Regions from separate parts of the Streptomyces sp. NPDC034099 genome, predicted to be linked through region 1. Evidence: riboswitches for the same ligand, from Rfam matches in the RefSeq annotation. Region 1 holds a riboswitch; each other region holds the start of a gene.
The links. A riboswitch is a leader RNA that binds a small molecule or an ion and turns the genes downstream of it on or off. The one in region 1 is predicted to bind cobalamin.
Positions count from the first base shown of each region.

Region 1 (9,297 bases):
GAGGCGTCCGCCAGCGGTACGTCTCGGATGTCGGCGCACCGGAAGGTGGCGGTCGGCACCTGCCGCGCGGCCAGCTCCACCATGACCGGGGAGATGTCGACGCCCAGCACCTCGTGCCCGGCGTCCGCGAGGGTCTCGGCGGTGGGCCGGCCCGTGCCGCTGCCCACGTCCAGCACCCGGCTGCCCGGCGCGAGCCGCGCCAGCAGCCACTCCAGTGAGTGGCGGTGCGTCTTCGACCTGGCGAACGCCTTCTCGTACTCGACGCCCAGCGCGTCGAACGCGGCGGCGGCCCGTGGGCGCTCCCGGTCGTCGGTCACGGCGGTCCCTTCGGTGCGGTGGGCCGTTGCCCGGGCATCGTTCCACCGGGAGCGAGCCGCCCACAAGGGGCCCTTCGGGCGACGGGCCCCCGACCGGACGGGCCGGCGGCCGCCGGCGTCCCGCGCCGTGGCCACCCGTCCTAGGCGCACCCGCGCCCTGACGACCGCCGGGTTCCCCCGGTCCGAACCTTCACGACACCCGTCGGTCACGCGCCCGGGCCGCTCACGGCGGCGACCCGGTCGGCGAAGCCCGGACCCGGTGAGCCGTCCACCGCCACATCGCCCGTCCCTCCACGTCGCGCGTGCCCCGCCGCCGGTGCGTACTGCGCCCGTGACGTGAGGGAATCCTGAGAATTCCGAGGGCACTTGAACGCTCCGGCCCCCGACTCCGTATGGAGCCGGGGGCGATTCATGTCCGAGTCCGTCACGACACAGGAGCACGCCTTGGGACACAACAGGCGCAGACGCCCGACCGGGGCGCGGCGCGCGACCTTCGGAGCGGTCGCGCTGATACTGGGGGGCAGCGGCCTGGTGGCCGTGAACGTCTTCGCCTCCGCGACGGAGTCAGGCAACGCCGCCGTCCCCCTGGGCAGTTCCGGAGTCGCGGCCACCGTCGACTGCCCCGACCTGACCGAACGGCTCACGGCCGTTCCGGAGCAGGCCAGGCCGGAGGTCGACACCGAACTCGCCCACCTCGACGAGCAGATCGCCGCCGCCTACCGCGGCCTCCAGGACGCCGCCCGCACCGCGGACGACGGCACCCTCGACGAGGGCGCGATCCTCGACCCGCTGCGGAAGGAGCGCGCGGCGACGATCGAGCGCATCGCCGCCGCCGTCGGCAAGGCCGGAGACCGTCCCGAGGGCCTGGACGCCCTGGCGGAGTGCGCCCTGCGCCGCACCGAGATCGCGTCGGCGGACGCGGGGAGCGGCAGCCCGGACCAGCAGGGACAGGGGCAGGAGCAGGAAGAGAGCCAGGGACAGGAGCAGGGTCAGCAGGACGGCAAGGGCCAAGAGCCCGGTGACGGGCAGCAGCAGCCCGGCAACGGCGGACAGGCGGGCAACGGTCCCGTGGCGGCGGACTACGTCGACATCGAGTCCCTCCAGCCCAACGTCGTGCGCGCGTCCCGGCAGAAGCAGGCCTCGACCGGCTCCTTCGCCACCAGTTGCGGCGTCAACGCCGAGGGCCTGTTCAACTCGGACAACCTGATCGCCGCCCCCGGCGTCAGCAACGGCGCCCACCACTTCCACGACTACGTCGGCAACCAGGCCAACGACGCCCTCGCCAGCGACGACGACCTGGCCGTCGGCGCCACCAGCTGCGCCGACCAGGGCGACAAGTCCTCGTACTACTGGCCCGTGCTGCGGCTCCAGAACGGCACCGCCGAACAGGACGCCCAGTCACCCGGCGGCGGCATCGAGGGCAACGCGGGCGAGATCGTCACGCCGGCCGAGGTCACCCTGACGTTCGAGGGCAACGAGCGGGGCAAGGTCACGGAGATGCCGCGGCTGCTGCGCATCATCACCGGCGACGCCAAGGCGTTCGTCAACGGCAACACCAACGCCAACGCCTCCTGGAGCTGCACCGGTTTCGAGGACCGGCAGCTGAAGGACAAGTACCCGCTCTGCCCCTCGGGCAGCGACGTGGTGCGCACCTTCACCTTCCAGAGCTGCTGGGACGGCCGCAACATCGACAGCGCCAACCACCGTACCCACATGGCCTTCGCCGCCGCCGACGGCAGCTGCCCGGAGGGATTCCGGGCCGTTCCGCGACTGGTGCAGCGGGTCGTCTACGACGTGGCCGCGCCCAGCCTGGAGGACGGGGGCAGGACCGTCCCGCTGTTCGCCGTGGACTCCTTCCCCGAGCAGCTGCACAAGCCGGTCACCGACCACAGCGACTTCATCAACGTCTTCGACGAGGATCTGATGCGCGAGATGGTCGAGTGCATCAACCTGGGCCGCGAGTGCGGCCCGGACACGCCTCCGGAGTCCGAGCCGGGTGAGGGCGAGGAGCAGCCCGGCGGCGGTGACGGCGGCGGCCAGACCGCCCAGCCCCCGGCCGAGCAGACCGCCACGGCCTCGGCACCCGCGGACCCCGGCCAGGGCGGCCAGGATCAGCAGAACGGACAGGGAGGCGGGAAGGACGACGGGAAGGCCCCCGGCCGGAACGAGGAGCAGAACGAGGGACGGAACGAGGGGACCGGCGGGGACATGCCCGCACACCCGGCCGAGGACCAGGCCGTCGGCGCCTCCGCCGGCGCCGAGCCCAGGGCCGCGACGACGCCTGCCGCCGACACCCCGGACGACGTGAGCAGCGCCGGGGCCGCGACCGAGGCGTCGGAGAACAGCGGCAACACCGGCAAGGGTGGCAACGCCGGCGGCGCCGGGTCGGCGCCCCGACCGCAGGCGCAGGGTGGACTCGCCGAAACCGGTTCCGGGCTCGGCCTGTGGCCCGCGGCGGTCGGCGGCGTGCTGTTCGCCGGTGGATGTGTGCTGCTGATCCGTTCCAGGCGGCGTGCGCTGTGACGAACACGCCACCGGCATGACGACGGGTGGGCGGGGAACGTCCCCCGCCCCCCGTCGCGTCGAAGGCATCGACCACGCCACCTCGGGGCGGGAAGTGGCTCGTTTCGGATGTTGCCAAATCCTTTACCCAGGCGCAGCCTGGATTTCGAGCCGCCCTTGGGAGCGCTCCCACTCGCGCTCGCGACGCCGCGTGCTCCCGCTGTCCCCCCACGCGAGAGAAGGACGTCATGACTTGTCATGATCACAACACAGCGACACCGATCAGAGGCACCCGGCGGGCCGCGACCCTCGCCCTCAGCACCCTGACCGCGGTCCTGCTCACCCTGATCCCCTGGAGCGGCACCGCCGTCGCCCACGGCTCGGTCGTCGACCCCGCCTCCCGCAACTACGGCTGCTGGGAACGCTGGGGCGACGACTTCCAGAACCCGGCCATGGCCGACGAGGACCCCATGTGCTGGCAGGCGTGGCAGGACAACCCCAACGCCATGTGGAACTGGAACGGCCTGTACCGCAACGGCTCGGCCGGCGACTTCGAGGCGGTCGTCCCCGACGGCCAGCTCTGCAGCGGCGGCCGCACCGAGGGTGGACGCTACAACTCCCTCGACGCCGTGGGCCCGTGGCAGACCACGGACGTCGCCGACGACTTCACCGTCAAGCTCCACGACCAGGCCAGCCACGGCGCCGACTACTTCCTGGTCTATGTCACCAAGCAGGGCTTCGACCCCGCCACGCAGGCCCTGACCTGGGGAGACCTCCAGCAGGTCGCGCGCACGGGCAGCTATGGGCCTAGCCAGAACTACGAGATCCCGGTGAGTACCTCGGGGCTGAGCGGCCGCCACGTCGTCTACACGATCTGGCAGGCCTCGCACATGGACCAGACGTACTTCCTGTGCAGCGACGTCGACTTCGGCTGACCCGTGCCACTCCCACCCCCCACCCCTCCCCGCCGGGCGCACCGCGCCCGGCGGGGAGGCCGGTCGTGCCGTCGGCCGGGGTGTCCGATCAGACGTTGACGCCGAAGTCCGCGGCGATGCCCGCGAGGCCCGAGGCGTAGCCCTGTCCGACCGCCCGGAACTTCCACTCGGCGCCGTGCCGGTACAGCTCGCCGAAGACCATCGCGGTCTCGGTCGAGGCGTCCTCGGACAGGTCGTAGCGGGCGAGTTCCTGGTTGTTCGCCTGGTTGACGACCCGGATGAAGGCGTTGCGGACCTGGCCGAAGCTCTGGCCGCGGTTCTCCGCGTCGTGGATGGACACCGGGAAGACGATCCGGTCCACCTCGGCCGGGACCGAGGCGAGGTTCACCTTGACCGCCTCGTCGTCGCCCTCGCCCTCGCCGGTGAGGTTGTCACCGGTGTGCTCGACCGAGCCGTCCGGGCTGGTGAGGTTGTTGTAGAAGACGAAGTGCCCGTCCGAGAGCACCTTGCCCGACGCGTCGAGGAGCAGCGCGGAGGCGTCGAGGTCGTAGTCGGTGCCGGTCGTGGTGCGCACGTCCCAGCCCAGACCGACCAGCACGGCGGTCAGGCCGGGCGCCTCCTTGCTGAGCGAGACGTTGCCGCCCTTGGCCAGGGAAACTCCCACTGCGTTCTCCTTCGTCGTGTTCGCTGCGTTCCGCGTTCCGTGTTCATTGTGCCTGCCGACAATCTACAACACTGTAGAAGTAAGCCTTCTATACGATGTCGCTCCGGAAGACGATCGGCGGCGGAAGGAGGCGGGCGGTGACGGATGACCGGCGTCCGCGGCGGCGGGGCCAGGGTGAGCTGGAAGCGCTGGTGCTGTCCGCGCTGCGCGAGGCGGACGGGCCCGCGACGGCCGGCTGGGTGCAGGAACGGCTCGGCGGCGACCTCGCCTACACCACGGTGATCACGATCCTGACCCGGCTGCTCGAGAAGGGCGCCGTCAGCCGCGAGCGCGCGGGCCGGTCCTTCGCCTGGACGCCCGCCTCGGACCAGGCGGGCCTGGCCGCGCGGAAGATGCGCAAGGTGCTGGACGCCGAGAGCGACCGGGAAGCGGTACTGGCCAGCTTCGTCACCGGCCTCGACCCCGACGACGAGCGACTGCTGCGCGAACTGCTCGGGCACGCGCGCGCCGCGGAGGACGGCTGACACCGCATGGGGGTCTTCGTCTTCCTGCCCCTGGTCCTGCCGCTGACGGCGTGGCCGATCGCCAGGCTCGCCGAGCAGCACCTGCACCCGCGGACCGCGACCAGGCTGCTCACCGCCGTCGCCGCCGTGATGGCCCTGTGCAGCACCGTGTGCCTGGCCCTGGTGATGGTGGTCGGCACCGCCCAGCTGCCCGGCAACCCGCTCCCCGACGGCTGGTCCGACCCCGAGGTACGGGCGGCGGTGCCCTACGACGAGATCGTCGGCAAGGCGGCCATTCCCGCGCTCTGCGCGGTGGTCGCGGCCTCGGCGCGGGCCCTGTGGCGGCACGGCCGGGTGCGCCGCCGCGCCCACCGCGCACTGGCCGGGCTGCCGGGCACCGGGGTGGCCGTACTGCCGGACGACGTGCCCTACGCGTACGCGCTGCCGGGGGGACGCCGGGACCGGGTGGTGGTGAGTACGGCCCTGCTCGACTGCCTCGAACCGGGCGAGCGGCGCGCCCTGTTCGCCCATGAGCGTGCCCACCTCGCCGCCCGGCACCACCGCTTCCTGCTCACAGTCCGGCTCGCCGCGCTGGCCAACCCGTTCCTGCGCCCCCTGCGGACGGCCGTGGCCTACACGGCGGAGCGGTGGGCGGACGAGGCGGCCGCACGGGCGGTCGGTGACCGCCGCGCGGTGGCGACCGCGATCGGCAAGGCGGCCCTCGTCTCCCGCGGCACCCCCGTCGCCACCCTCGCCGGCCTCGCGGCGCCCGGCCCGGTGCCCCGCCGGGTGGCGGCCCTGCTGGGGCCCGCTCCCGCCGTCCGCACCTGGCCCCCGGTGTTCACGTCGGTCGGCCTGGCGGCGTGGGCGGCGGCCGCCGGGACCGCCGTCTCGGCGATGTCGTCCGCGAACGCCGCCGTCACGATGTTCCTCATCCTGCGGGCCGCGACGCCGTTCTGACCGGTTCTCACTCCTTGACGCACGCATGCGCCAACGCCGACGGCTACATCATCGACGTCGACACCGTCCTCATACCGAAGAGCTGACGCGCGGACGGGCGTGGTGGCCCGGGGGAGCGGGTGAGGCAGTGGCCCGTCCCCCGGCGGGGCGATGACCCTGTGGTAGCTTGCGCAAGCCAGTCGAACCCACCTGGTGGGTCAGGGAATCCGGTGCGAATCCGGAACTGACGCGCAGCGGTGAGGGTGACGGGCGGGACACGGGCCACTGGGCGGCGTACGCCGTCCGGGAAGGCGTCCCGTCCGGTCGATCCCGAGTCCGAAGACCTGCTGGCACCCGTGCCGCGTGCGGCGCGGGCCGCATCGTACGGACGGGCTTCGCGCATGAGCCCTCGACGCCAGAGGATCCTTCCTTGCCCGCAGCACGCCCCGTCGGCCCCCGACGACGACTCCTTCTTTCCCGCCGTGCCCTGCGCGGTCCCGCCCTGCTCCTGTCCGGCGCCGTGCTGGCCTCCGGCTGCGGGTCCGGCGCGGGCACCGACGACCCGGCCGCCCGGGCCGACGCGGCCGGTTACCCACGCACCGTCCGTGACTGCGGGCACGACGTCCGGGTCGACGCGCCGCCGCGCCGGGCCGTCTCCCTCAACCAGGGCACCACCGAGATCCTGCTCTCACTCGGCCTCGCCGACCGCCTGGCGGGCACCGCCACCTGGACCGACCCGGTCATGAAGGGACTGGAGAAGGCGAACGCCGGCGTCCCCCGGCTCGCCGACGACATGCCGTCCTTCGAAACGGTCCTGGACGCCGAACCCGACTTCGTCGCCGCCTCCTTCGCCTCCACCCTCGGCACCGGCGGTGTGGCCACCCGCGAACGGTTCACGGAACTCGGCGTGCCCGCCTACCTGTCGCCGTCCGACTGCGCCGGCAAGGACAACAGCGGCGACGGCGACGGCGTCCGGAACGAGCCCCTCACCATGGACACCGTCTACGGCGAAGTCCGCGACCTGGCCCGCATCTTCGACGTCGAGCAGCGCGGCGAGAAACTCGTCGCCGAACTCGAGTCCAGGGTCGACAGGGCGACCTCCGGCATCGACGCCTCCGGCGTCACCCTCATGTACTGGTTCGCCAACTCCACCTCCCCCTACCTGGCGGGCTGCTGCGGCGCGCCCGGAGTCATCACCCGCGCGGTCGGCGCCGACAACGCCATGGACGACACCCACGAGGAGTGGCCGCAGGCCGGCTGGGAGACCGTCGCCGACCGGGACCCCGACGTCCTGGTCCTCGGCGACCTCACCCGCAAGTCGCAGACGGCGGAGACGGCCGCGAAGAAGATCGAGTTCCTGGAGTCCAACCCCGTGACCAGGAACATGACCGCCGTCCGCGAGAAGCGCTACGTGCTGCTCAGCGGGCAGGCCATGAACCCCACCATCCGTACCGTCGAGGGCGTGGAACAGGTGGCGGCGGCCCTGCGCGGGTTCGGGCTCGCCAAGTGACGTCCGCGAGCCGGACGGCTCCCGTCCCCGGCATACGCGCGCCGCGCAGCACCCTCGTGTGGGCGGTGGCCGGGACCGTCGCCCTGTGCGTCTCCGTGGCCGTCGCCGTCACCATCGGACCGGCGGACATCGGTGTCGCCGACGTGTGGTCCGTGATCGCCGCCCGCCTCGGCGCCGGCACCGACGCCGGGGCCGTGTCCCCGATCCGCGCCGGCATCGTCTGGGACCTGCGGCTGCCCCGCACCCTCCTGGCCGCGGTGTGCGGAGCGGGACTCGCCGTGTGCGGGGCCGTGCTCCAGTCCCTGCTGCGCAACCCGCTCGCCGACCCCTTCGTCCTGGGCGTCTCCTCCGGCGCCTCGACCGGCGCCGTCCTGGTCGTCGTGCTCGGAGTGGGCGGCGGCGCGCTGTCCGTCCCCGGCGGGGCGTTCATCGGCGCGGTCTGCTCCTTCGCGCTGGTGATGCTGCTCAGCCACAGTCTCGGCGGCACCACGGACCGGGTGGTGCTCGCGGGCGTGGCGGCGATGCAGCTGTTCTCGGCGCTCACTTCCTTCGTCGTCATGACCGCCGCCGACGCCGAGACCACCCGCGGCGTGCTGTTCTGGCTGCTCGGCTCGCTCGGCGGCGCGGGCTGGAGCGACGTGTGGACCGGCACGGCCGTCCTGCTGCTGGTCCTGGCCGTCTGCCTCGGCCACGCCAGGACGCTGGACGCCTTCGCCTTCGGCCAGGACGCGGCGGCCGCGCTCGGCGTCCACGTGGCCCGCACCCGGCTGGTGCTGCTGTGCGCCACCGCCCTGCTCACCGCCGCCCTGGTCGCCTCGGCCGGCGCGATCGGCTTCGTCGGGCTGGTCCTGCCGCACGCGGTACGGGCGCTCACCGGTCCCGGACACGCCCGGCTGCTGCCGGTCTGCGTTCTCGCCGGTGCCGTGTTCCTGGTGTGGGTCGACACCCTGGCCCGTACCGTCCTCGAACCCCAGGAGGTCCCGGTGGGAGTGGTGACCTCGCTGATCGGCGTACCGGCCTTCGTGCTCGTGCTGTACCGCACCCGGAGGACACGGTGACCCTGAACGCCGAGCGGGTCTCCCGCACCACCGGTGGCCGGCTGATCCTGGACGGCGTCGACCTGAGCCCCCGCGACGGCGCCATGACGGGCCTGCTCGGCCCCAACGGCTCAGGCAAGTCCACCCTGTTGCGGCTGCTGGCCGGCGTACTCGCCCCGACCTCGGGCCGCGTCAGCCTCGACGGACGCCCCCTGGGCCGGGTGGGCCGCCGGGACGTGGCCCGGCGCGTGGCCGTGGTGGAGCAGCAGACGGACACGCAGGTGGAACTGACGGTCCGGGACGCCGTCCGGCTCGGCCGCATCCCGCACCGCCGCGCCTGGTCACCGGCGTCGGCGGCCGACGAGGAGGCGGTCGCCGACGCCCTGGACCGCACCGGACTGACGGGTCAGGCCGACCGCCTCTGGCACACCCTCTCCGGCGGCGAACGCCAGCGCGTCCAGATCGCCCGCGCCCTCGCCCAGGAGCCGCGTGAACTCCTGCTCGACGAACCGACCAACCACCTCGACATCCAGCACCAGCTGGACGTGCTGGCCCTCGTCTCCGCCCTGCCGGTCACCAGCGTGGTCGCGCTGCACGACCTCAACCTCGCCGCGATGTACTGCGACCACCTCGTCGTCCTCTCGGAGGGACGGGTCGTGGCCTGCGGCGAACCGACGGAGGTCCTGACGACGGACCTGGTCGCGAAGGTCTACGGGGTCGACGCCGAGATCACCCGCGCCGGTCCGGCAGGCCGCCCGCACGTGCGCTTCCTGGGCACACTGCCGCGCTAGGAGCCCGTGCGGGCGGTCACCAGGAACGCGCTCGGCCGGCCGGCTCAGTCGTCCATCAGACCGGCGGCGAGCGCGGCCCCCAGCTCCCAGCAGGCCTCC
Region 1 is NZ_JBVISR010000008.1:298,419-307,715, reverse strand. Features, by position in the region: gene ACZ56V_RS24055 (class I SAM-dependent methyltransferase) at 1-317, opposite strand, end outside; gene ACZ56V_RS24050 (DUF1996 domain-containing protein) at 729-2,840, shown strand; gene ACZ56V_RS24045 (lytic polysaccharide monooxygenase auxiliary activity family 9 protein) at 3,068-3,754, shown strand; gene ACZ56V_RS24040 (TerD family protein) at 3,843-4,418, opposite strand; gene ACZ56V_RS24035 (BlaI/MecI/CopY family transcriptional regulator) at 4,514-4,942, shown strand; gene ACZ56V_RS24030 (M56 family metallopeptidase) at 4,949-5,881, shown strand; cobalamin riboswitch at 6,041-6,226, shown strand; gene ACZ56V_RS24025 (ABC transporter substrate-binding protein) at 6,291-7,370, shown strand; gene ACZ56V_RS24020 (FecCD family ABC transporter permease) at 7,403-8,428, shown strand; gene ACZ56V_RS24015 (ABC transporter ATP-binding protein) at 8,425-9,198, shown strand; gene ACZ56V_RS24010 (flavodoxin family protein) at 9,243-9,297, opposite strand, start outside.

Region 2 (9,297 bases), on a different contig from region 1:
GATCGTGTCCATCGTCTCGTCCGTCGCCTCGAGGAGACGCTGCGCCAGCAGCACGCGCTGGCGCAGGATCCAGCGGTAGGGGGTCGTCCCCGTCTCCTGCTGGAAGCGGCGGGCGAAGGTGCGCGGGGACATGTGCGCCCGGGCCGCCAGCTGCTCGACGGTGACCTCCTCGTCGAGGTGCTGTTCCATCCAGGCCAGCACCTCGCCGACGGTGTCGCAGGAGGAGCGGGGCAGCGGCCGTTCGATGTACTGCGCCTGCCCGCCGTCCCGGTGCGGCGGCACCACCATGCGCCGGGCGATCCGGTTGGCGACCTCCGGCCCCTGCTCCTTGCGCACGATGTGCAGGCAGGCGTCGATGCCGGCGGCGGTCCCGGCGGAGGTGATCACCGGGTCCTCGTCGACGTAGAGCACGTCCGGCGCGACCTCGGCCCGCGGGTACTGCCGGGACAGCTCGGCCGCGTGGTGCCAGTGCACCGCGCACCGCCGCCCGTCCAGCAGGCCGGCGGCGCCCAGGACGAAGACGCCGGAGCACACGCTCAGTACGCGTGTGCCCCGGTCCGTCGCCCTGCGCAGGGCGTCCAGCAGTTCGGGCGGATACTCCCGGCGGACGAAGTCGCTGCCCGCAGGCACCGCGATCAGGTCGGCCTCCTCCAGCCGCTCCAGACCGAACGGCGTCGAGACGGTCAGCCCGCCGACGTGGGTGCCCAGCGTGGGGCCCTCCGCCGAGACCACCGCGAAGTCGTACCCCGGCAGACCCTCGTCGCTCCGGTCGATGCCGAAGACCTCGCAGATCACGCCGAGTTCGAAGGGATGCGCACCGTCCAGCAGGACGGCGGCCACGTTCCGCAACATGCCGCCAGTGTGCCTCGTCAGTGGCAGGAAATCGAGGCCTTACGGCAGTCCTGCCACTGACGGTAAGGAGTCTCCGGCGCGACAGTGGTGTCATGACCGGAAACCAGATAGAAGGCCTCGTCGGAATGCTCGCGACCTTCGGACTCCTCGTCCTCATGATCCTCCCCTCGGTGATCGGCATCGTGCGCGACCGGCGCATCGACCGCCAGATCAGGGAGGCCCAGGAGGGCCGGGCCCGGGAAGAGGAGACTCGGCAGACGCCTCGGACGACTCAGAAGTCCTCGGACAGGTCGACGGTGCCCTCCACCGCCACCTGGTACGCCGAGGGACGCCGCTCGAAGAAGTTGGTCAACTCCTGAACACCCTGCAGCTCCATGAAGGAGAAGGGGTTCTCGGAGCCGTACACCGGGGCGAAGCCGAGGCGCGTCAGGCGCTGGTCGGCCACGCACTCCAGGTACTGCCGCATCGAGTCGGTGTTCATGCCCGGGAGGCCGTCACCGCACAGGTCGCGCGCGAACTGCAGCTCGGCCTCGACGGCCTCCCGCAGCATGTCGGTGACCTGCTGCCGGAGCTCGTCGTCGAACAGCTCCGGCTCCTCCTTGCGCACGGTGTCGACGACGTCGAACGCGAAGGACATGTGCATCGTCTCGTCCCGGAACACCCAGTTGGTGCCGGTGGCGAGGCCGTGCAGCAGGCCCCGGCTGCGGAACCAGTAGACGTAGGCGAAGGCGCCGTAGAAGAACAGGCCCTCGATGCACGCCGCGAAGCAGATCAGGTTGAGCAGGAAACGGCGGCGGTCGGCCTTGGTCTCCAGGCGGTCGATCGACTCGACCGAGTCCATCCACCGGAAGCAGAACTCGGCCTTCTCCCGGATGGACGGGATGTTCTCCACGGCCGCGAAGGCGGCGGCGCGGTCCTCCGGGTCGGGCAGATAGGTGTCGAGGAGCGTCAGGTAGAACTGGACGTGGACGGCCTCCTCGAAGAGCTGGCGGGACAGGTACAGCCGCGCCTCGGGGGAGTTGATGTGCTTGTAGAGGGTCAGCACCAGGTTGTTCGCGACGATCGAGTCACCGGTGGCGAAGAAGGCCACCAGCCGGCCGATCAGGTGCTGCTCCATGGGGCTGAGCTTCGCGAGGTCGGCCACGTCCGAGTGGAGGTCGACCTCCTCGACGTGCCAGGTGTTCTTGATGGCGTCCCGGTAGCGCTCGTAGAAGTCCGGGTACCGCATGGGGCGCAGGGTCAGCTCGAAGCCCGGGTCGAGCAGGTTCTTGGTGTTCTCGTTCATTACTGGCATGCCTCGCAGGACTCGGGGTTCTCCAGGGAGCAGGCGACCGCTTCGGGGTCCGGGGCCGCCTGCACGGGGACGGCGGCGGCTCGGGCCGCGGCGCGGGCGATCCGGGTCGCCGGGCGCGAGCGCAGGTAGTACGTGGTCTTCAGGCCCTGCCTCCAGGCGTAGGCGTACATCGAGGAGAGCTTCCCGATGGTCGGCGTCTCCAGGAACAGGTTCAGCGACTGGGCCTGGTCGAGGTACGGGGTACGGGCGGCGGCCATGTCGATCAGGGCGCGTTGCGGGATCTCCCAGGCGGTGCGGTACAGCGCGCGCACGTCCTCGGGGACCCAGGAGAAGCCCTGCACCGACCCGTTCGCCTCGCGCAGCGCCTCACGGGTGCGGGCGTCCCACACGCCGAGCCGCTTGAGGTCGTCCACCAGGTAGGAGTTGACCTGGAGGAACTCACCGGACAGCGTCTCGCGCTTGAAGAGGTTGGACACCTGCGGCTCGATGCACTCGTAGACACCGGCGATGGAGGCGATGGTCGCGGTCGGCGCGATGGCCAGGAGCAGGGAGTTGCGCAGACCGGTGGTCGCCATGCGCTCCCGCAGCGCGGCCCAGCGCTCCGGCCAGGCGGGCGCCACGTCGTAGTGGTCCGGGTGCAGCACCCCCTGGGCCGTACGGGTCTTCTCCCAGGCCGGGGCGGGGCCGCTCCGCTCGGCGAGGTCGGCGGAGGCCTCGTACGCGGCGAGCATGATCCGCTCGGCGATGCGGGTGGACAGGGCCTTCGCCTCGGGGGAGTCGAAGGGCAGGCGGAGCTGGAAGAAGACGTCCTGGAGGCCCATCGCGCCGAGACCGACCGGGCGCCAGCGGGCGTTGGAGCGGGCCGCCTGCTCGGTCGGGTAGAAGTTGATGTCGACGACCCGGTCCAGGAAGGTGACGGCGGTGCGGACGGTGGCGTCGAGGCGCTCCCAGTCCATCTCGCCGCTCGCGGGGTCGGCGAACGCGCCGAGGTTGACCGAGCCCAGGTTGCAGACCGCCGTCTCCCCGTCGTCGGTGACCTCCAGGATCTCCGTGCACAGGTTGGAGGAGTGGACGACGTGGCCGGGAGTCGCGGTCTGGTTCGCGGTGCGGTTGGCGGTGTCTTTGAAGGTCATCCAGCCGTTGCCGGTCTGCGCGAGGGTGCGCATCATGCGGCCGTACAGCTCACGCGCGGGCAGCGACTTGCGGGCGAGCCCCGCCTGCTCCGCCCTGCGGTAGGCCGCGTCGAACTCCTCCCCCCACAGGTCGGTCAGCTCCGGCACGTCGGCGGGGGAGAACAGCGACCAGGTCCCGTCGGCGGCCACCCGGCGCATGAACTCGTCCGGCACCCAGTGCGCGAGGTTCAGGTTGTGCGTGCGGCGGGCGTCCTCGCCGGTGTTGTCCCGCAGCTCCAGGAACTCCTCGACGTCCGCGTGCCAGGTCTCCAGGTAGACCGCCGCGGCACCCTTGCGGCGGCCGCCCTGGTTCACGGCGGCGACCGAGGCGTCCAGCGTCTTCAGGAACGGGACGATGCCGTTGGAGTGCCCGTTGGTGCCGCGGATCAGCGAACCCCGGGCGCGGACGCGGGAGTAGGCGATGCCGATGCCCCCGGCGTGCTTGGAGAGGCGGGCGACCTGGTGGAGGCGGTCGTAGAGGGAGTCCAGCTCGTCCCTGGGGGAGTCCAGGAGGTAGCAGGACGACATCTGGGCGTGCCGGGTGCCGGAGTTGAAGAGGGTGGGGGAGGAGGGCAGGTAGTCCAGGCGGCTCATCAGGCCGTACAGGGCAGCGACCTCGTCCACGGCCCGCGTGGTGTCGTCCTCGGCGAGTCCGGAGGCGACCCGCAGCAGGAAGTGCTGGGGCGTCTCGACGGCCTTGCGGGTGATCGGGTGGCGGAGCAGGTAGCGGCTGTACAGGGTGCGCAGCCCGAAGTAGCCGAAGCGGTCGTCGGCGTCCGGATCGACCAGCGCGTCGAGGCGGGCCGCGTGCAGCCGGACGAACGCGGCGGTGCGGTCGGCGATCAGGCCCTCGCGGTGGCCGGTGGCGACCGAGTCGGTGAAGGTGACGACGCCCTGGGAGGCGGCCTCGGCGCGGATGCCGATGGTCAGCAGCCGGGCGGCCAGCCGGGAGTAGACCGGGTCCTCGGAGATCAGACCGGCGGCCGCCTCCGTGGCCAGCTCGCGCAGCTCGGCCTCGTCGGCATGGGCGGACCGGCCCCGCAGCGCGGCGGCGGCCACCCGGCCGGGGTCGGCTCCGGGGAGGTCGGCGGTCAGCCCGGTCAGGGTCCGCAGCAGGGCGGCACCGGGTCCGTCGGGTTCCCCGGTCGCCGTCACCGGGTTCGCTGAAGCCGGATCGGCTGGCGCGATGGTCACGTGGAGCACTCCCTCGCTCGGCACGGGGCCTGGCGGAGGGCAGGGGGGCTCACGAGCGCGCACGGCGTCGCGTCCACCGGCCCACTCCACGAGGCCCGGACGTCATGGCACCCGGACCGGGACGGCCGGGCGCACTGTCGGCAGGTCCTCGGACTGGACAGGCGTGCGCGCACGTGCGAAGACGTACGGATGCACGCAAGTACACCGTTGCGGGACAGTTCCGGATTCGCACCGGATTCCCCTGCGGCGACAGCGAGCACGAGCATACATCTTGTGCCGGGCTCCGCCAGTACCCCCAGATGTTGTGTCCGGATGGAGTGTCAGGGGGCGTCTAGGGTCGGCGTCAGAGCGTCAGAGCGTCAGAGCGTCAGAGCGTCAGTTCGTAGGTGAGCAGCATGATGCCGTCCAGCTCCGGCAAGGGGTTCCAGTCGCGGGCGGGGGTGCGGACGAAGCCCAGCCGTTCGTAGAGGCGGTGGGCGGTGTGCATGGCGCGCTGGGTCGACAGCACGACACCCGTGCAGCCCGCCACGGACCGGGCGCGGTCGACGCAGGCCCGCACGAGGGCCTCGCCGGCCCCGCGGCCGCGTGCCTCGCGGGCGACGGCGAGCATGCGTATCTCGGCCTCGCCGGGACGCGCGATGTCCGCCATGGGGCCGCCGGACGGCACGAAGGTGACGCCGCCGAGCACCCGCCCCTCCGCCGCGGCGACCAGCACCTCGGCGGCCGCCGCCCGCTTGGCCACGTCGCGCAGCTCGTCCAGGTAGGAGTCGCTCTCCCCGAAGTCGAGGAGGCCGTCGCGCAGGTAGGCCTGCGCGGTGATTTCGCCGAGGGTGTCGTACTCCTCGGCCGTCGCCCGTCGGATCACGAAGTCCATGACGCCGAGTGTGCCCGACGGGTACGACAACGGGCCGCCGGATTTCTCCGACGGCCCGCTGAAGTCTGCCGCTAGTGCGAGCTGCCCGCCGTGGCCGGCGGCAGTTCCACCTGGAGGCCGGGGTCGCCGGCGTCCGCCGTGTAGTCGCTCGGCTTGGTCTCGTCGACGCCGTCGGGCGCCTTGACCGCCCTCAGGACGAAGGTCAGGACCACGGTGACCAGGACGTTCAGCACGAAGGCGGTGAGACCGATGTAGCCGATCTCGCCGATGCCGGGGATCTCGTCGGAGGAGCCGCCGAAGTGCTTCTGCGTCGGCGAGGCCACACCGTAGGCGGCGACCGTGCCGTAGACCATGCCGACCGCCCAGCCGCCGAGCAGCGCCCAGCGGTGGAACCAGCGGGTGAACAGGCCGCCGACCAGGGCCGGGAAGGTCTGCAGGATCCAGATGCCGCCCAGCAGCTGGAAGTTGATCGCGACGGTCTTGTCCATGCCCAGGACGAAGATCAGCGCGCCCACCTTCACCAGCAGCGACACCAGCTTGGAGACCTTCGTCTCCTGTGCCGGGGTGGCGTCGGGCTTGATGAAGTCCTTGTAGATGTTGCGGGTGAAGAGATTCGCGGCCGCGATCGACATGATCGCCGCCGGAACCAGGGCGCCGATGCCGATCGCCGCGAAGGCCACGCCCGCGAACCAGTCCGGGAACATGTTCTCGAACAGCTGCGGGATCGCCAGCTGGCCGTTCTTCACCTTGACCCCGGCCGCGATCGCCATGAAGCCGAGGAGCGCGAGCAGGCCCAGCATCAGCGAGTACAGCGGCAGGATCGTGGTGTTGCGGCGGATCACCTCACGGCTGCGCGAGGACAGCGTGGCGGTGATCGAGTGCGGGTACATGAACAGCGCGAGCGCCGAACCGAGCGCCAGGGTCGCGTACGTCCACTGGCCCCCCGCGTTCGGTACCACTCCGCCCGCCCCCGTCTCGGTGAACTTGTCGCTCGCCGACGCGAAGATGTCGTCGAACCCGCCCAGCTTGATCGGGATGTAGATGATCGCCACCGCGATGACGATGTAGATCAGCGTGTCCTTCACGAACGCGATCAGCGCGGGCGCGCGCAGTCCCGACGAGTAGGTGTACGCCGCCAGCACGCCGAAGGCGATCAGCAGCGGCAGGTCCTTGACGAACCAGTTGGTGTCCTCGCCGCCGCCGACGCCCATCACGTCGAGGACGGCCTGGATGCCGACCAGCTGGAGCGCGATGTACGGCATGGTCGCCAGGATGCCGGTGACGGCCACCGCCAGCGACAGGCCCTTGGAGCCGAACCGGCCGCGCACGAAGTCCGAGGTCGTCACGTAGCCGTGCTTGTGCGAGACCGACCACAGGCGGGGCAGGAAGGTGAAGATCAGCGGGTAGACCAGGATCGTGTACGGCACCGCGAAGAAGCCGGACGCGCCCGCCGCGTAGATCGCCGCCGGGACGGCCACGAAGGTGTACGCCGTGTACAGGTCGCCGCCCAGCAGGAACCAGGTGACCCAGGTGCCGAACGAGCGGCCGCCGAGGCCCCACTCGTCGAGGCTGTGCTCGTTCTCGGCCCGGCGCCAGCGGGCGGCCAGGAAGCCCATGGCGGTGACGAGGACGAAGAAGAAGATGAAGACGGCGAGTGCGACGCCGTTCACGCCGTCGTTCATCGCGACTCACCACCCTTCGGGGTGGAGGGGGCGGAGGCGGCGGGGGAGTGGGTGGCGCGTCCGCGCTGGTCGCGCTGCCACAGCTTGTACGCGGTCACCGTCAGCAGGGTGGAGATCAGCACCCAGGCCATCTGGTACCAGTAGAAGAACGGGATGCCGATGAAGGTCGGATCCGTCTTCGCGTACGAACCGACCCACAGCATGGCGACGAACGGTGCGACGAGACAGAGCCCGATGACCACGCGCACCGGCGTCACCACCGGCTCTCTGCTCGCCTCTGTGTCTTCTGGCATGCGCGGCTCCGTCCCCTCGCTGATCACCTCGTGCAGTGCGCACGAAATGTAGGTGACGGTGTCAAGACAGCGGAAGACCTCGTCCGTATATCGGTCCTCAACCGCAACTTCGCGCCCGCGCGCGAGGGGGTATGCCGGGTATGTCCTAGTCCTGGGGCCGCTTGAGGCGGGCCACGAACTTGTAGCGGTCGCCCCGGTACACCGAACGCACCCACTCCACCGGCTGACCGGTGCGGTCCTGCGAGTGCCGGGAGAGCATCAGCATGGGCAGGCCCACGTCGGTGCCGAGCAGGCTGGCCTCGCGCGGGGTGGCCAGGGAGGTCTCGATGGTCTCCTCGGCCTCGGCGAGATGGACGTCGTACACCTCGGCGAGCGCGGTGTAGAGGGACGTGTACTTCACCAGGGAGCGGCGCAGGGCGGGGAAGCGCTTGGCGCTGAGGTGGGTGGTCTCGATCGCCATCGGCTCGCCGTTGGCCATGCGCAGCCGCTCGATGCGCAGCACCCGGCCGCCGGCCGTGATGTCCAGCAGTCCGGCGAGCCGGTCGTCGGCGGTGATGTAGCCGATGTCCAGCAGCTGCGAGGTGGGTTCGAGCCCCTGGGCCCGCATGTCCTCGGTGTACGAGGTGAGTTGCAGCGCCTGCGACACCTTGGGCTTGGCCACGAAGGTGCCCTTGCCCTGGATGCGCTCCAGGCGGCCCTCGACGACCAGCTCCTGCAGGGCCTGGCGCACCGTGGTGCGCGAGGTGTCGAACTCGGCGGCGAGGGTGCGCTCCGGCGGGACCGGTGTGCCCGGTGTCTGGGTCCGGGTCATGTCGAGCAGATGCTTCTTCAGACGGTAGTACTTGGGCACGCGCGCGGTACGGACGGTCGCCCCACCCTCGTTCTCCGCACTGCTGACGTCGGTGCTCATGCTCTGCCTTCCCGGCTCCGGGTGCCGAAGCGACCGCTATCCCTGTCGGCCACGGCTCACATCGTGGCACGGCTTCGTGCCGGGATGGCCCCCGCACGCTCCGTGATCCCTTCTGTATACCCGCGGGAACACCCTTGGTCTAGTCCACAGGCGAGTCGGACGTCGCTGGTACGCGCGTTCGGAGTCGTCTCCGCACCTCATTCGGTGGGGGGTGGTACACCCGGTCCCGGTCCGCCCGATCTGTCGCTTGCGCAATGAAAGGTCCCTGCATATCTCGGTCCCATCACGGACGACGGGACGGAGTTTGAACACCCTTGACAGTCCTATTGGTCTGGGCCAAGCTCCCCGTACTGGTCTACACCATTGGTCCAGGTCCCGGCCCCATGGGCGGTCCGCGTCGACGAGCAACCGCGGGGAGGCAGGGGGGTTGTGTGGCATCCCTGAGGAGGGTTGGCGTGAAGCGCAAGCTTATAGCCGCGATCGGTATCGCGGGCATGATGGTCTCCATCGCCGCATGCGGGGGCGACAGCGACGACGACGGCAAGAAGGCCGGGGCCGACGGTTACGCCGGCGAGACGCTCACCGTCTGGGTGATGGACGGCTCCTCCCCGGACGACTGGCAGGCGGACCTCGCCAAGGAGTTCGAGGCGAAGACCAAGGCCAAGGTCAAGTTCGAGATCCAGAAGTGGAACGGCATCCAGCAGAAGCTGACCACCGCCCTCTCCGAGGAGAACCCCCCCGACGTCTTCGAGATCGGCAACACCCAGACCCCGGCCTACGCCAAGACCGGCGGCCTCGCCGACCTGAGCGACCTCAAGGGCGAGATCGGCACCGACTGGTCCGAGTCCCTCAACAAGTCCGCCGTCTTCGACGGCAAGCAGTACGCGGCCCCGTGGTTCGTGGTCAACCGCGTCGTCGTCTACAACAAGAAGATCTGGGCGGACGCGGGCATCAAGGAACTGCCCAAGACCCGCGACGACTTCTACAACGACCTCAAGACCATCGGCGAGAAGACCGACGCCGAGC
Region 2 is NZ_JBVISR010000001.1:199,521-208,817, reverse strand. Features, by position in the region: gene ACZ56V_RS00945 (GlxA family transcriptional regulator) at 1-852, opposite strand, end outside; gene ACZ56V_RS00940 (hypothetical protein) at 945-1,211, shown strand; gene ACZ56V_RS00935 (ribonucleotide-diphosphate reductase subunit beta) at 1,124-2,137, opposite strand; gene ACZ56V_RS00930 (ribonucleoside-diphosphate reductase subunit alpha) at 2,137-4,512, opposite strand; cobalamin riboswitch at 4,635-4,778, opposite strand; gene ACZ56V_RS00925 (GNAT family N-acetyltransferase) at 4,880-5,386, opposite strand; gene mctP (monocarboxylate uptake permease MctP) at 5,458-7,068, opposite strand; gene ACZ56V_RS00915 (DUF3311 domain-containing protein) at 7,065-7,361, opposite strand; gene ACZ56V_RS00910 (GntR family transcriptional regulator) at 7,507-8,271, opposite strand; gene dasA (N,N'-diacetylchitobiose ABC transporter substrate-binding protein DasA) at 8,727-9,297, shown strand, end outside.
Region 2: linked by a shared signal. The riboswitch ahead of ACZ56V_RS00930 (ribonucleoside-diphosphate reductase subunit alpha) and the one ahead of ACZ56V_RS24025 (ABC transporter substrate-binding protein) in region 1 are both predicted to bind cobalamin.

Region 3 (9,297 bases), on a different contig from region 1:
ATGGCCGTCGGCAGCGGGCTCGCCCTGCTGGCGGTGCGGCGGACGCGCGCGGGCGGTGACCAGCGGGCGAGCGCGATCCTCGCCACGGCCGGCTCCACCGCCGCGATCTCCACCATCCTCGGCGGTCCGGTCGCGGCGGCGGTCCTGCTCATCGAGGGGGCGGGACTGGCCGGCACCCGGCTGGTCGCGCTCCTGCTGCCCTGTCTGCTGGCCAGCGCGACGGGTGCGCTGGTCTTCACCGGCTTCGGCCAGTGGACGGGGCTCGAGATCGGCGCGCTGGCCCTGCCCGACCTGCCGCCCCAGGCCGGTCCGGACGCGGGCGACTTCCTGTGGGGCCTGCCCACCGCCGCCCTGATCGCCGTACTGGTCACGCTGGCCCGCGCGCTGGGCCGCCGCACCGTCACCTGGACGCGGCACCGCACGGCCGCGCGCACCGTCGTCTGCGCCACCGCGGTCGGCGTCTGTGTCGCCGCCTACGCGCTCATCACGGGCCGCTCTCCGGCCGAGGCGGCGCTGTCCGGCCAGGCCACCCTCGCCCAGCTCGCCGCGCACCCGCACGCCTGGTCCGTGGGGGCGCTGGTCGCGCTGGTCGCGTGCAAGGGGCTGGCCTGGGGCATCGCGCTGGGCGCGCTGCGCGGCGGTCCGATCTTCCCGTCGGTTCTGCTGGGCGCGGCGACCGCGTTGGCCTGCTCCGGGCTGCCCGGCTTCGGCGCGACCCCGGCCCTCGCCCTCGGCATCGCCGCCGCGGCGGCCGCGGTGACGGGGCTGCCGCTGGCCAGCTCGGTCCTGGCGGTGCTGCTGATGGGCCGGGACGCCCACGACCGGACGCCGCTGATCGTCATGGCGTCGGTCGTCGCGTTCGTCGTCGCCCAGCTGGTGCGGCGGACGGAGCCGGAGGCGGGCCGGGCGTCGGGCGGGGCGCCGACGACGGGGGCGGCACGGTGAAGGACCGCCGGACCGCGCCCCCGCACCCCCGCACCCGTACCGGCTGGGACGCGCTCCGGCCCTGGCTCGTACGGGTCGGGATCGCGGCCGCCGTGGTCGGGGCGTACTTCCTGCTCCCCCTCGACCACCTGGGGCCGCAGCGGCCGGTGCTGAGCTGGGTGCTGTTCGCCCTGCTGCTGACCGTCGTGGCCGTGCTGCTGCTGCGGCAGATCCGGCACGTCCTCCTCGACCGTCCGGACAGCAGGCCCGGGGTGGTCATCTCGCTGCTCATCGTCCTGTCCGTGCACGTCTTCTCGGCCGCGTACTACACCCTGGCCAAGGCGCCGGGCGAGTTCAGCGGACTGCACACCCGGATCGACGCGCTGTACTTCACCGTGGTGACGCTCGCCACGGTCGGGTACGGGGACATCACCCCGCGGGGCCAGGCCGCGCGGGTGGTGACCATCCTGCAGATCACGTACAGCTTCGTCTTCCTCACCGCCGCCGCCACCGCGCTGACCACCCGCATGCGGGACATGGTGGTCCGACGGACCGAACGGGGCGGCCGGTCCCGCTGACGGCGGCGCGGCCCGGCCGAGGGCTTGAAGCTGCCGCGGCGTCACCTTCTAGCCTCGGTCGCACACTCGTGGAGGAGCCCCATGACACACGCGACCGACGGCACCCGGCGCATCGGCGAACTCGCGCGGGAGACCGGGCTGAGCATCCGCGCCCTGCGCTACTACGACCGGCTCGGCCTGCTCACCCCGTCCGCCCGCAGCGAGGGCGGCCACCGCTGCTACGACGCCGACGACGTCCGGCGCCTGCACCGCGTGCTCGCGCTGCGCAGCTTCGGGCTCCCGCTGGCCGAGATCCGCGCGGTGCTGGACGCCGAGCCGGACCACGACCCGGCGGAGCTGATCCGGCGGCAGCTCGACGTCGTCGAGGAACGGCTGCGGCAGACTGCGGAGCTGCGGATCCGGCTGCTCGGTGTGCTGGGCGCGCTGGACACCGCGGTGGCCGGCTCGGCCGAGGCCTATCTGGAGGTGATCGAGGAGATGACGGCCGTGGAACGTCCCCTGACGCCGGAAGAGGTGGCCCGTCTGGGCGACGCGCGGCGCCGCTGGGCCGAGTCGCTCGGCGAGGAGGAGCTGCGTGCCCTGCACCACAGGCGCGCGGAGATCTTCGCCACGATGGACGAGGACGAGCGGCGGCAGCTGACGGACCGGCGGCGCCGGGCGTTTGCGCAGCCCTGAGGCCTGTCCGGCGGCCCGGCGGGGCGCCCGCCGGGCCCGAGGCCCGCTTGTGCCCGCCCCCGGGGGAGCACTACTGTCGCCACGCCTTGGTGAACGGGAAATCCGGTGTGATGCCGGTGCGGCCCTCGCCACTGTGAATCGGGAAGTCCGGCTCCGGCCCTCACGGGCAGCCACTGGATCGCTTGCGATCCGGGAAGGCGGAGCACGGGCGGTGGTACCCGTAAGCCAGGAGACCGGCCAAGGCGCGTCGTCCATCCACGAGGTGCTGGAGAGGGTCTGCTGAGCCATGCACATAGCCGAGGGCTTTCTGCCACCGGCGCACGCGATCGCCTGGGGTGTCGCGTCCGCGCCGTTCGTCGTCCACGGAGTCCGGTCACTCACCCGTGAGGTCAGGGAGCACCCGGAGAGCACGCTGCTCCTCGGCGCCTCCGGAGCCTTCACGTTCGTCCTGTCGGCCCTGAAACTGCCGTCCGTCACCGGGAGCTGCTCGCACCCGACCGGCACCGGCCTGGGCGCGATCCTGTTCCGGCCGCCGATCATGGCGGTGCTGGGCACCATCACCCTGCTCTTCCAGGCGCTGCTGCTCGCCCACGGCGGGCTGACCACGCTCGGCGCCAACGTCTTCTCGATGGCGATCGTCGGCCCCTGGGCCGGGTACGGCGTCTACCGGCTGCTGCGCCGCTTCGACGTGCCGCTGATGGTCACCGTGTTCTTCGGCGCGTTCGTCGCCGACCTGTCCACGTACTGCGTCACCAGCGTGCAGCTGGCGCTGGCCTTTCCCGACCCGAGCAGCGGATTCCTGGGCGCGCTCGGCAAGTTCGGGTCCATCTTCGCCGTGACGCAGATCCCGCTCGCGGTGAGCGAGGGCCTGCTCACGGTGATCGTGATGCGGCTCCTCGTGCAGTCCAGCAAGGGCGAACTGACCCGGCTGGGCGTGCTGCTGACCCGGTCCGGGGAGCGGAAGCAGGAGGCGGTCGCCCGATGAGCCGCAACGCGAAGATCAACACCCTGCTGCTGCTCGCCGTGGCCGCGCTGGCGGTGCTGCCGCTGGTGCTGGGGCTCGGCGACCACAAGAAGGAGCCGTTCGCCGGGGCCGACGCGGAGGCGGAGACGGCGATCACCGAGATCGAACCGGACTATGAGCCGTGGTTCTCCCCGCTGTACGAACCGCCCTCCGGGGAGATCGAGTCGGCGCTGTTCGCCCTGCAGGCCGCGCTCGGCGCGGGCGTGCTGGCGTACTACTTCGGGCTGCGCCGGGGCCGGCGGCAGGGCGAGGAGCGGGCGTTGGCGGCTTCCGGGGCCACGGCGGTGTCGCGAGACACCCCCGAAGGGGACTGAGTGCTGCCGATCGACGCGGCGGCGCACGCCAGTCGCTGGCGGCGCCGCCATCCCGTGGACAAGGCGGTGCTCGGTCTCGGCCTGACCGTGCTCGCGATCTCGCTGCCGCCCTGGCCGGGTGCGGCGCTGGTGCTGGTGGCGGCGCTCACGGTGCTGCTCGGCCCGGCGGGCGTGCCCGGGCGCCGGCTGTGGCGGGCGTACCGGGTGCCGCTGGGCTTCTGCGTGACGGGGGCGCTGCCGCTGCTCGTGCAGGTCGGCGGCCCGGACGGGTTCCTGTCGGCGGCCGACGGCGGTGCGGCGCGCGCCGGTGGGCTGCTGCTGCGCACCTCGGCGGCCTCGCTGGGGGTGTTGCTGTTCGCGTTCACCACGCCGATGTCCGACCTGTTGCCGCGCCTGGTGCGGGCCGGGGTGCCCGCGCCGGTCGTGGACGTGGCGCTGGTGACGTACCGGATGAGTTTCCTGCTGCTGGACTCCGTGCGCCGCATCCGGGAAGCGCAGGCCGCGCGGCTCGGCCACACCACCCGGGCGGCGGCCTGGCGTTCGCTCGGCGGGCTGGGCGCCACCGCGTTCGTACGGGCCTTCGACCGGGCGGCGCGGCTCCAGTCGGGGCTCGCCGGGCGCGGTTACGACGGCACCCTGCGCGTGCTGGTGCCCGAGGCCCGCGTCTCGGTGCCGTTCACGGCGGCGAGCGTCGCGCTGCTGGCGACGCTGGCCGGCCTCACCCTCGTACTGGAAGGACCCCTGTCGTGAACGGACCGGCGCAGTCACCGGAACCGGCCCTGGTCGCCCTGCGGGGCGCGTCGTTCGGGTACGAGGAGGGCCCGGACGTGCTGACGGACCTGGACTTCGCGGTGCCCGAGGGGCGGGCGCTGGCGCTGCTCGGCCGCAACGGCAGTGGCAAGACGACGCTGATGCGGCTGCTCAGCGGTGGACTGCGGCCGCGCACGGGGTCGTTGACGCTCGGCGGGGAGCCGGTGTCCTACGACCGCAAGGGGCTGACCCGGCTGCGGACCACGGTGCAGTTGGTGGTGCAGGACCCGGACGACCAGCTCTTCGCGGCCTCGGTCGGCCAGGACGTGTCCTTCGGGCCGCTGAATCTGGGGCTGCCCGACGCGGAGGTCAGGTCCCGGGTCGGGGAGGCGCTCGCCGCGCTGGACATCGCGGCGCTGGCCGACCGGCCCACGCATCTGCTGTCGTACGGGCAGCGCAAACGCACCGCGATCGCCGGGGCGGTCGCGATGCGGCCCCGGGTGCTGATCCTCGACGAGCCGACGGCGGGTCTCGACCCGGACGGGCAGGAGCGGCTGCTCGCCACCCTGGACGGGCTGCGCGCGGGCGGCACCACCGTGGTGATGGCCACCCACGACGTCGACCTCGCCCTGCGCTGGTCCGACGACGCCGCCCTGCTCACCCCGGACGGTGTGCGCACCGGCCCGACCGCCCCGACGCTGGCCCGCACCGACCTGCTGCGGCAGGCCGGGCTGCGGCTCCCGTGGGGCGTCGCGGCGGCCGGACTCCTGCGGGCGCGGGGGCTGTTGCCCGACTCCGCCACCGGCCCGCGTACGGCGGAGGAGCTGGCGGCACTGGCCGGCTGACGGGGCGTGGGCGGGCGTTCAGCCCTGGAACGGCTCAGCACCGGGAACGGCTCAGCCCTGGGAGCGGCTCAGTTCGGTGTCCCGGTCCTGCGCCGCGCTCTCCCCGGTGTTCTCGGCCGTCTGCCGGGCGCGGCGGCCGGGCAGGACGGCGAGGACGATCAGGGTGCCGGCCGCCATGATGATGCCGCCGACGAGGCTGGTCGTCGAGACGCCGTGGGCGAAGGCCTTGTTCACGGCGTCGGCGAGGGCCTGCGCCTGCTCGGGTCCGGCGGACGGGTTGGTGGCGAGGCGCTCGGCGACGGCCAGTCCGCCGCCCACCGAGTCCTGGGCGGTGTCCAGCGCGGCGGCCGGGAGCCGGTCGCCCACCAGGCCGGCCAGTTCGTCCCGGTAGGCGGTGCCGAGCAGGGAGCCCAGGACGGCTATGCCGAGGGAGCCGCCGAGTTCCAGCGCGGTGTCGTTGGCGCCGCCGCCGACGCCCAGTTCGCTCTCCGGGAAGGAGCCCATGATGGTGTCGGTGGCCGGGGACACGCTGAGGCCGATGGCGAGGCCGAGCAGCAGCATGGGAGCGAGGAAGTCGGCGTAGGTGGAGCCCTGGTCGATCAGGACCAGCAGGAACACGCCGACGGTGCCGATCGCCATGCCGGAGCCGACCATCGCCTTCACGCCCAGCTTCGGGGTGAGCCGCCCGGTCACCGCCGCGCCGACGAACACGGCACCGGCCAGCGGCAGCAGCCGCACGCCGGTCTCCAGCGCGCCGTAGCCGAGCACGAACTGCAGGAACTGCGTGGCGTAGTAGATGGCGCCGTAGGTGCCGAAGAAGAAGAACAGCACCGCCAGCATCGAGCCGCTGAACGGCCGCAGCAGGAACCTGCGCACGTCCAGCATGGGGTGCGGGTGGCGCAGCTCCCAGGCCACGAAGGCGATCAGGCCGGCCCCGGCGACGACGGCCGCGGCGACCGGTCCCGCGCCCCAGCCGAAGTGCGGGCCCTCGATGGTCGCGTAGACCAGGCTGCCGACGGAGACGATGGAGAGCAGCCCGCCGACGTAGTCGACGCGGCCCATGCCGGCCGCCCTGGACGGCGGTACCAGGACCAGCGCGCCGACCACGGCGAGGACCGCGACGGGGACGTTGACCAGGAAGGTCGAGCCCCAGGCGTGGTCCTCCAGGAGCCACCCGGCGACCAGCGGCCCGACCGCGATGGCGAGCCCGGAGGTGGCGGTCCAGGCCGTGATGGCGCGGGCCCGCTCCCCCTTCGGGAAGACCGCGACCAGCAGGGAGAGCGTGGCCGGCATGACGACGGCGGCGCCGACGCCCATGACCGCCCGGGCCGCGATGACCAGCCCCGTCTCGTGGACCAGGCTGCCCATCACCGAACCGCCCGCGAAGATCACCAGACCGGTGACCAGGGCGCCGCGACGGCTGTACTTGTCGCCGATCGCGCCGAGCACCAGCATCAGCGCGGCGTACGGGACGGTGTAGCCGTCGATGACCCACTGCAGGTCGCTGCTGCTCAGGCCCAGGTCGGCCGTCATGTCCGGGGCGGCCACGATCAGGGACGTGTTGGCCATGACGACGATCAGCAGGCTCAGGCAGAGCACCAGGAGAGCCCACCAGCGCCGGGCGTAGGGCCCGGGCATCTTCTCGACGGGGGTGGTGGCCAGTAGGGGCATGGAGGGCTCCCGGAGACAAGCGACGGCAAGTTAATTGCCCATAGATGAGCAGACAAGAGAAGCGTAGTTTGTTGCACACGTGCGTGCAAATAAGGCGCCCACCAACCGGGGGGGCGCCTGCTGAACGGGAGGGGTGGCCTACTCGGCCGGGACGGATTTCGCGAGCGCCGCGGGACCCGCGCTCTCGACCACGCTCCGCGCGGACCGCTCCGGCACCCCGGCGGCGATGAGAATGGCGGTGGCGGCCCGGGTGCCGTCGTCCTCCAGGGCACCGGTGTTGACCTGTTCGAGGAGCGCCACGACCATCGCTTCGAGCCCCGCGCTCAGCACGGCGGGGGGCAGGTGGGCGGGGAAGACCCCGTCCCGCCGGCCGCGCTCCAGGATGGCGGTGACCTCGGCGCGGGCCGGGGCCAGGATCTCGGCCACGCGCTCCACGCCCAGATCGTGCCGGGCCAGCGCCAGCAGCATCCGGTAGCGGTCGCCCACCGGCCACATCAGCAGCATGAAGTGCGCGAGCGCCCGGTCGGCCGGTTCGTCCGGCCCGGCCGCCTCGGCCATCGCGGCCCGCAGCACCTCGGACGCCTCCTCGGCGAGGGCCTCCAGGAGCGCCGCGCGCCCCGGGAAGTGGCCGAAGAGGGTACGCCGTACGACACCGGCGGCGCGGGCCAGCTCCTCCAGGGTGGTGTCCGGGTTCCGCCCCAGCTCCCGGCGGGCGGTGGCCAGGATGCGCGCCCGGTTCGACCGCGCGTTGCGGCGCTGCGGCTCACGGGCGACGGGCTTGGTCACGGGAACCTCGGGCGGGACGATGCGGGGGGGCGGGGTGGGCGGCCTGAACGTGGTCGTCCATTCTGGCACGGGGCGCGACGAGCAGGACACCGAGAACGTCGCCGGGCAGAGCGGTCCCGCTGTCGGCGTCGCCGGGCCGGACGACGGTGCCGGGACCGCCGGAGCAGAGGGTCTCTAGCCACGCTCGGCCGGGTCCGCGGCCCTGCTGCGGCGAACGGCCGCGACCGTGGCCAGGACCATTCCCACGGCCACGGTCAGCAGGCCGCGCAGCCACACCTGGGCCTCGATCTGCGTGGCGAGCGCGACACAGGACGCGGCGCCCAGTACGGGGAGCACGGTCGGGGCGCGGAAGTGGTCCGCCTCGCCCGCGTCGCGACGCAGGACGAGTACGGCCGTGTTGACCATGAGGAAGACGACGAGCAGCAGCAGGACCAGGGTGGACGCCAGGGTGGCGACACTGCCGGTGAGCGCGAGGAGCATCGCCAGCAGGGTCGTGAGGGCGATCGCGACCCACGGGGTACGGCGGCCGGGCAGCACCCTGGTCAGCGCGGCGGGCAGCAGCCCGTCCCGGGCCATTCCGTAGGCCAGGCGGGAGGACATGATGCCGGTGAGCAGCGCCCCGTTCGCCACGGCGACGAGGGCGATCGCGCTGAACAGCCGGGTCGGGACGCCCCCGGCCTCCTCGACGACTTCGAGGAGCGGCCCGCTCGACCCCGCCAGCCGGTCCGTCGGTACCGCGGCGGACGCGGCGAGGCCCACCAGCACGTACACGGCGCCCGCGGTGACGAGGGCACCGAACAGGGCGCGCGGGTAGGAGCGCCGCGGGTCGCGGGTCTCCTCGGCGACGTTCACCGACGTCTCGAAGCCGACGAAGGAGTAGTACGCCAGTACGGAGCCGCTCAGTACGGCCGCCGCCGCGCCCTTCTCCGGCGTGCCGAGCTGCCCGAGCCGGCCCAGGTCGCCGTCGCCGCGCAGCAGCAGCCAGGCACCGAGGACGACGATGACGAGGAGGCCGCCGACCTCCACGACGGTGGCGACGACGTTGGCGCGGGTCGACTCCTTGATGCCCCGGGCGTTGACCAGGGCGAGCAGGGCGAGGAACAGCACGGCGACGAGCCCGACCGGCAACGTCACGAAGGCGGACAGGTAGTCGCCCCCGAAGCCGCGGGCCAGCGCGGCCACGGAGACGATGCCGGCGGCGAGCATGCAGAAGCCGGCGACGAACCCGGCGAACGGTCCGAAGGCGCGGGTGGCGTAGTGGGAGGCGCCGCCGGCCCGCGGGTACTTCGTGGCCAGCTCGGCGTAGGAGGCGGCGGTCAGCATCGCCAGCAGCAGCGCGACGGCCAGCGGCACCCACACCGCTCCCCCGGCGTCGGCGGCCACCTGCCCGACCAGCACGTAGACGCCCGCGCCGAGCACGTCGCCCAGGATGAAGAAGTACAGCAGCGGGGTGGTCAGCGCCCGCTTGAGCGCCGGGGTGTCCGGGGTGTCCGCCGTCTGGGGTGTTCCGAGTCTCGCCATGCCGCCTCAGGTTTCCCGCCAGGCGGAAATCACGCCCTGACCTTGGTCTCCACGCGCACGGAGGGCTCGTCGGTCACCCCGCCGCCCACACGCCCGCGCGCGCGGCGGCGCCCACCGCGCGTGCCGCCCGGTCGGCGTCGGCCTCGGTGAGGGGCCGACCGGTGTTGAGCAGCGCGTAGTAGAGCGGGGCGGAGACGGCCGCCACGACG
Region 3 is NZ_JBVISR010000007.1:407,516-416,812, forward strand. Features, by position in the region: gene ACZ56V_RS22460 (chloride channel protein) at 1-945, shown strand, start outside; gene ACZ56V_RS22465 (potassium channel family protein) at 942-1,502, shown strand; gene ACZ56V_RS22470 (MerR family transcriptional regulator) at 1,584-2,177, shown strand; cobalamin riboswitch at 2,248-2,433, shown strand; gene ACZ56V_RS22475 (energy-coupling factor ABC transporter permease) at 2,464-3,162, shown strand; gene ACZ56V_RS22480 (energy-coupling factor ABC transporter substrate-binding protein) at 3,159-3,515, shown strand; gene cbiQ (cobalt ECF transporter T component CbiQ) at 3,516-4,265, shown strand; gene ACZ56V_RS22490 (ATP-binding cassette domain-containing protein) at 4,262-5,110, shown strand; gene ACZ56V_RS22495 (MFS transporter) at 5,162-6,781, opposite strand; gene ACZ56V_RS22500 (TetR/AcrR family transcriptional regulator) at 6,920-7,567, opposite strand; gene ACZ56V_RS22505 (hypothetical protein) at 7,602-7,745, shown strand; gene ACZ56V_RS22510 (APC family permease) at 7,742-9,088, opposite strand; gene ACZ56V_RS22515 (TetR/AcrR family transcriptional regulator) at 9,162-9,297, opposite strand, start outside.
Region 3: linked by a shared signal. The riboswitch ahead of ACZ56V_RS22475 (energy-coupling factor ABC transporter permease) and the one ahead of ACZ56V_RS24025 (ABC transporter substrate-binding protein) in region 1 are both predicted to bind cobalamin.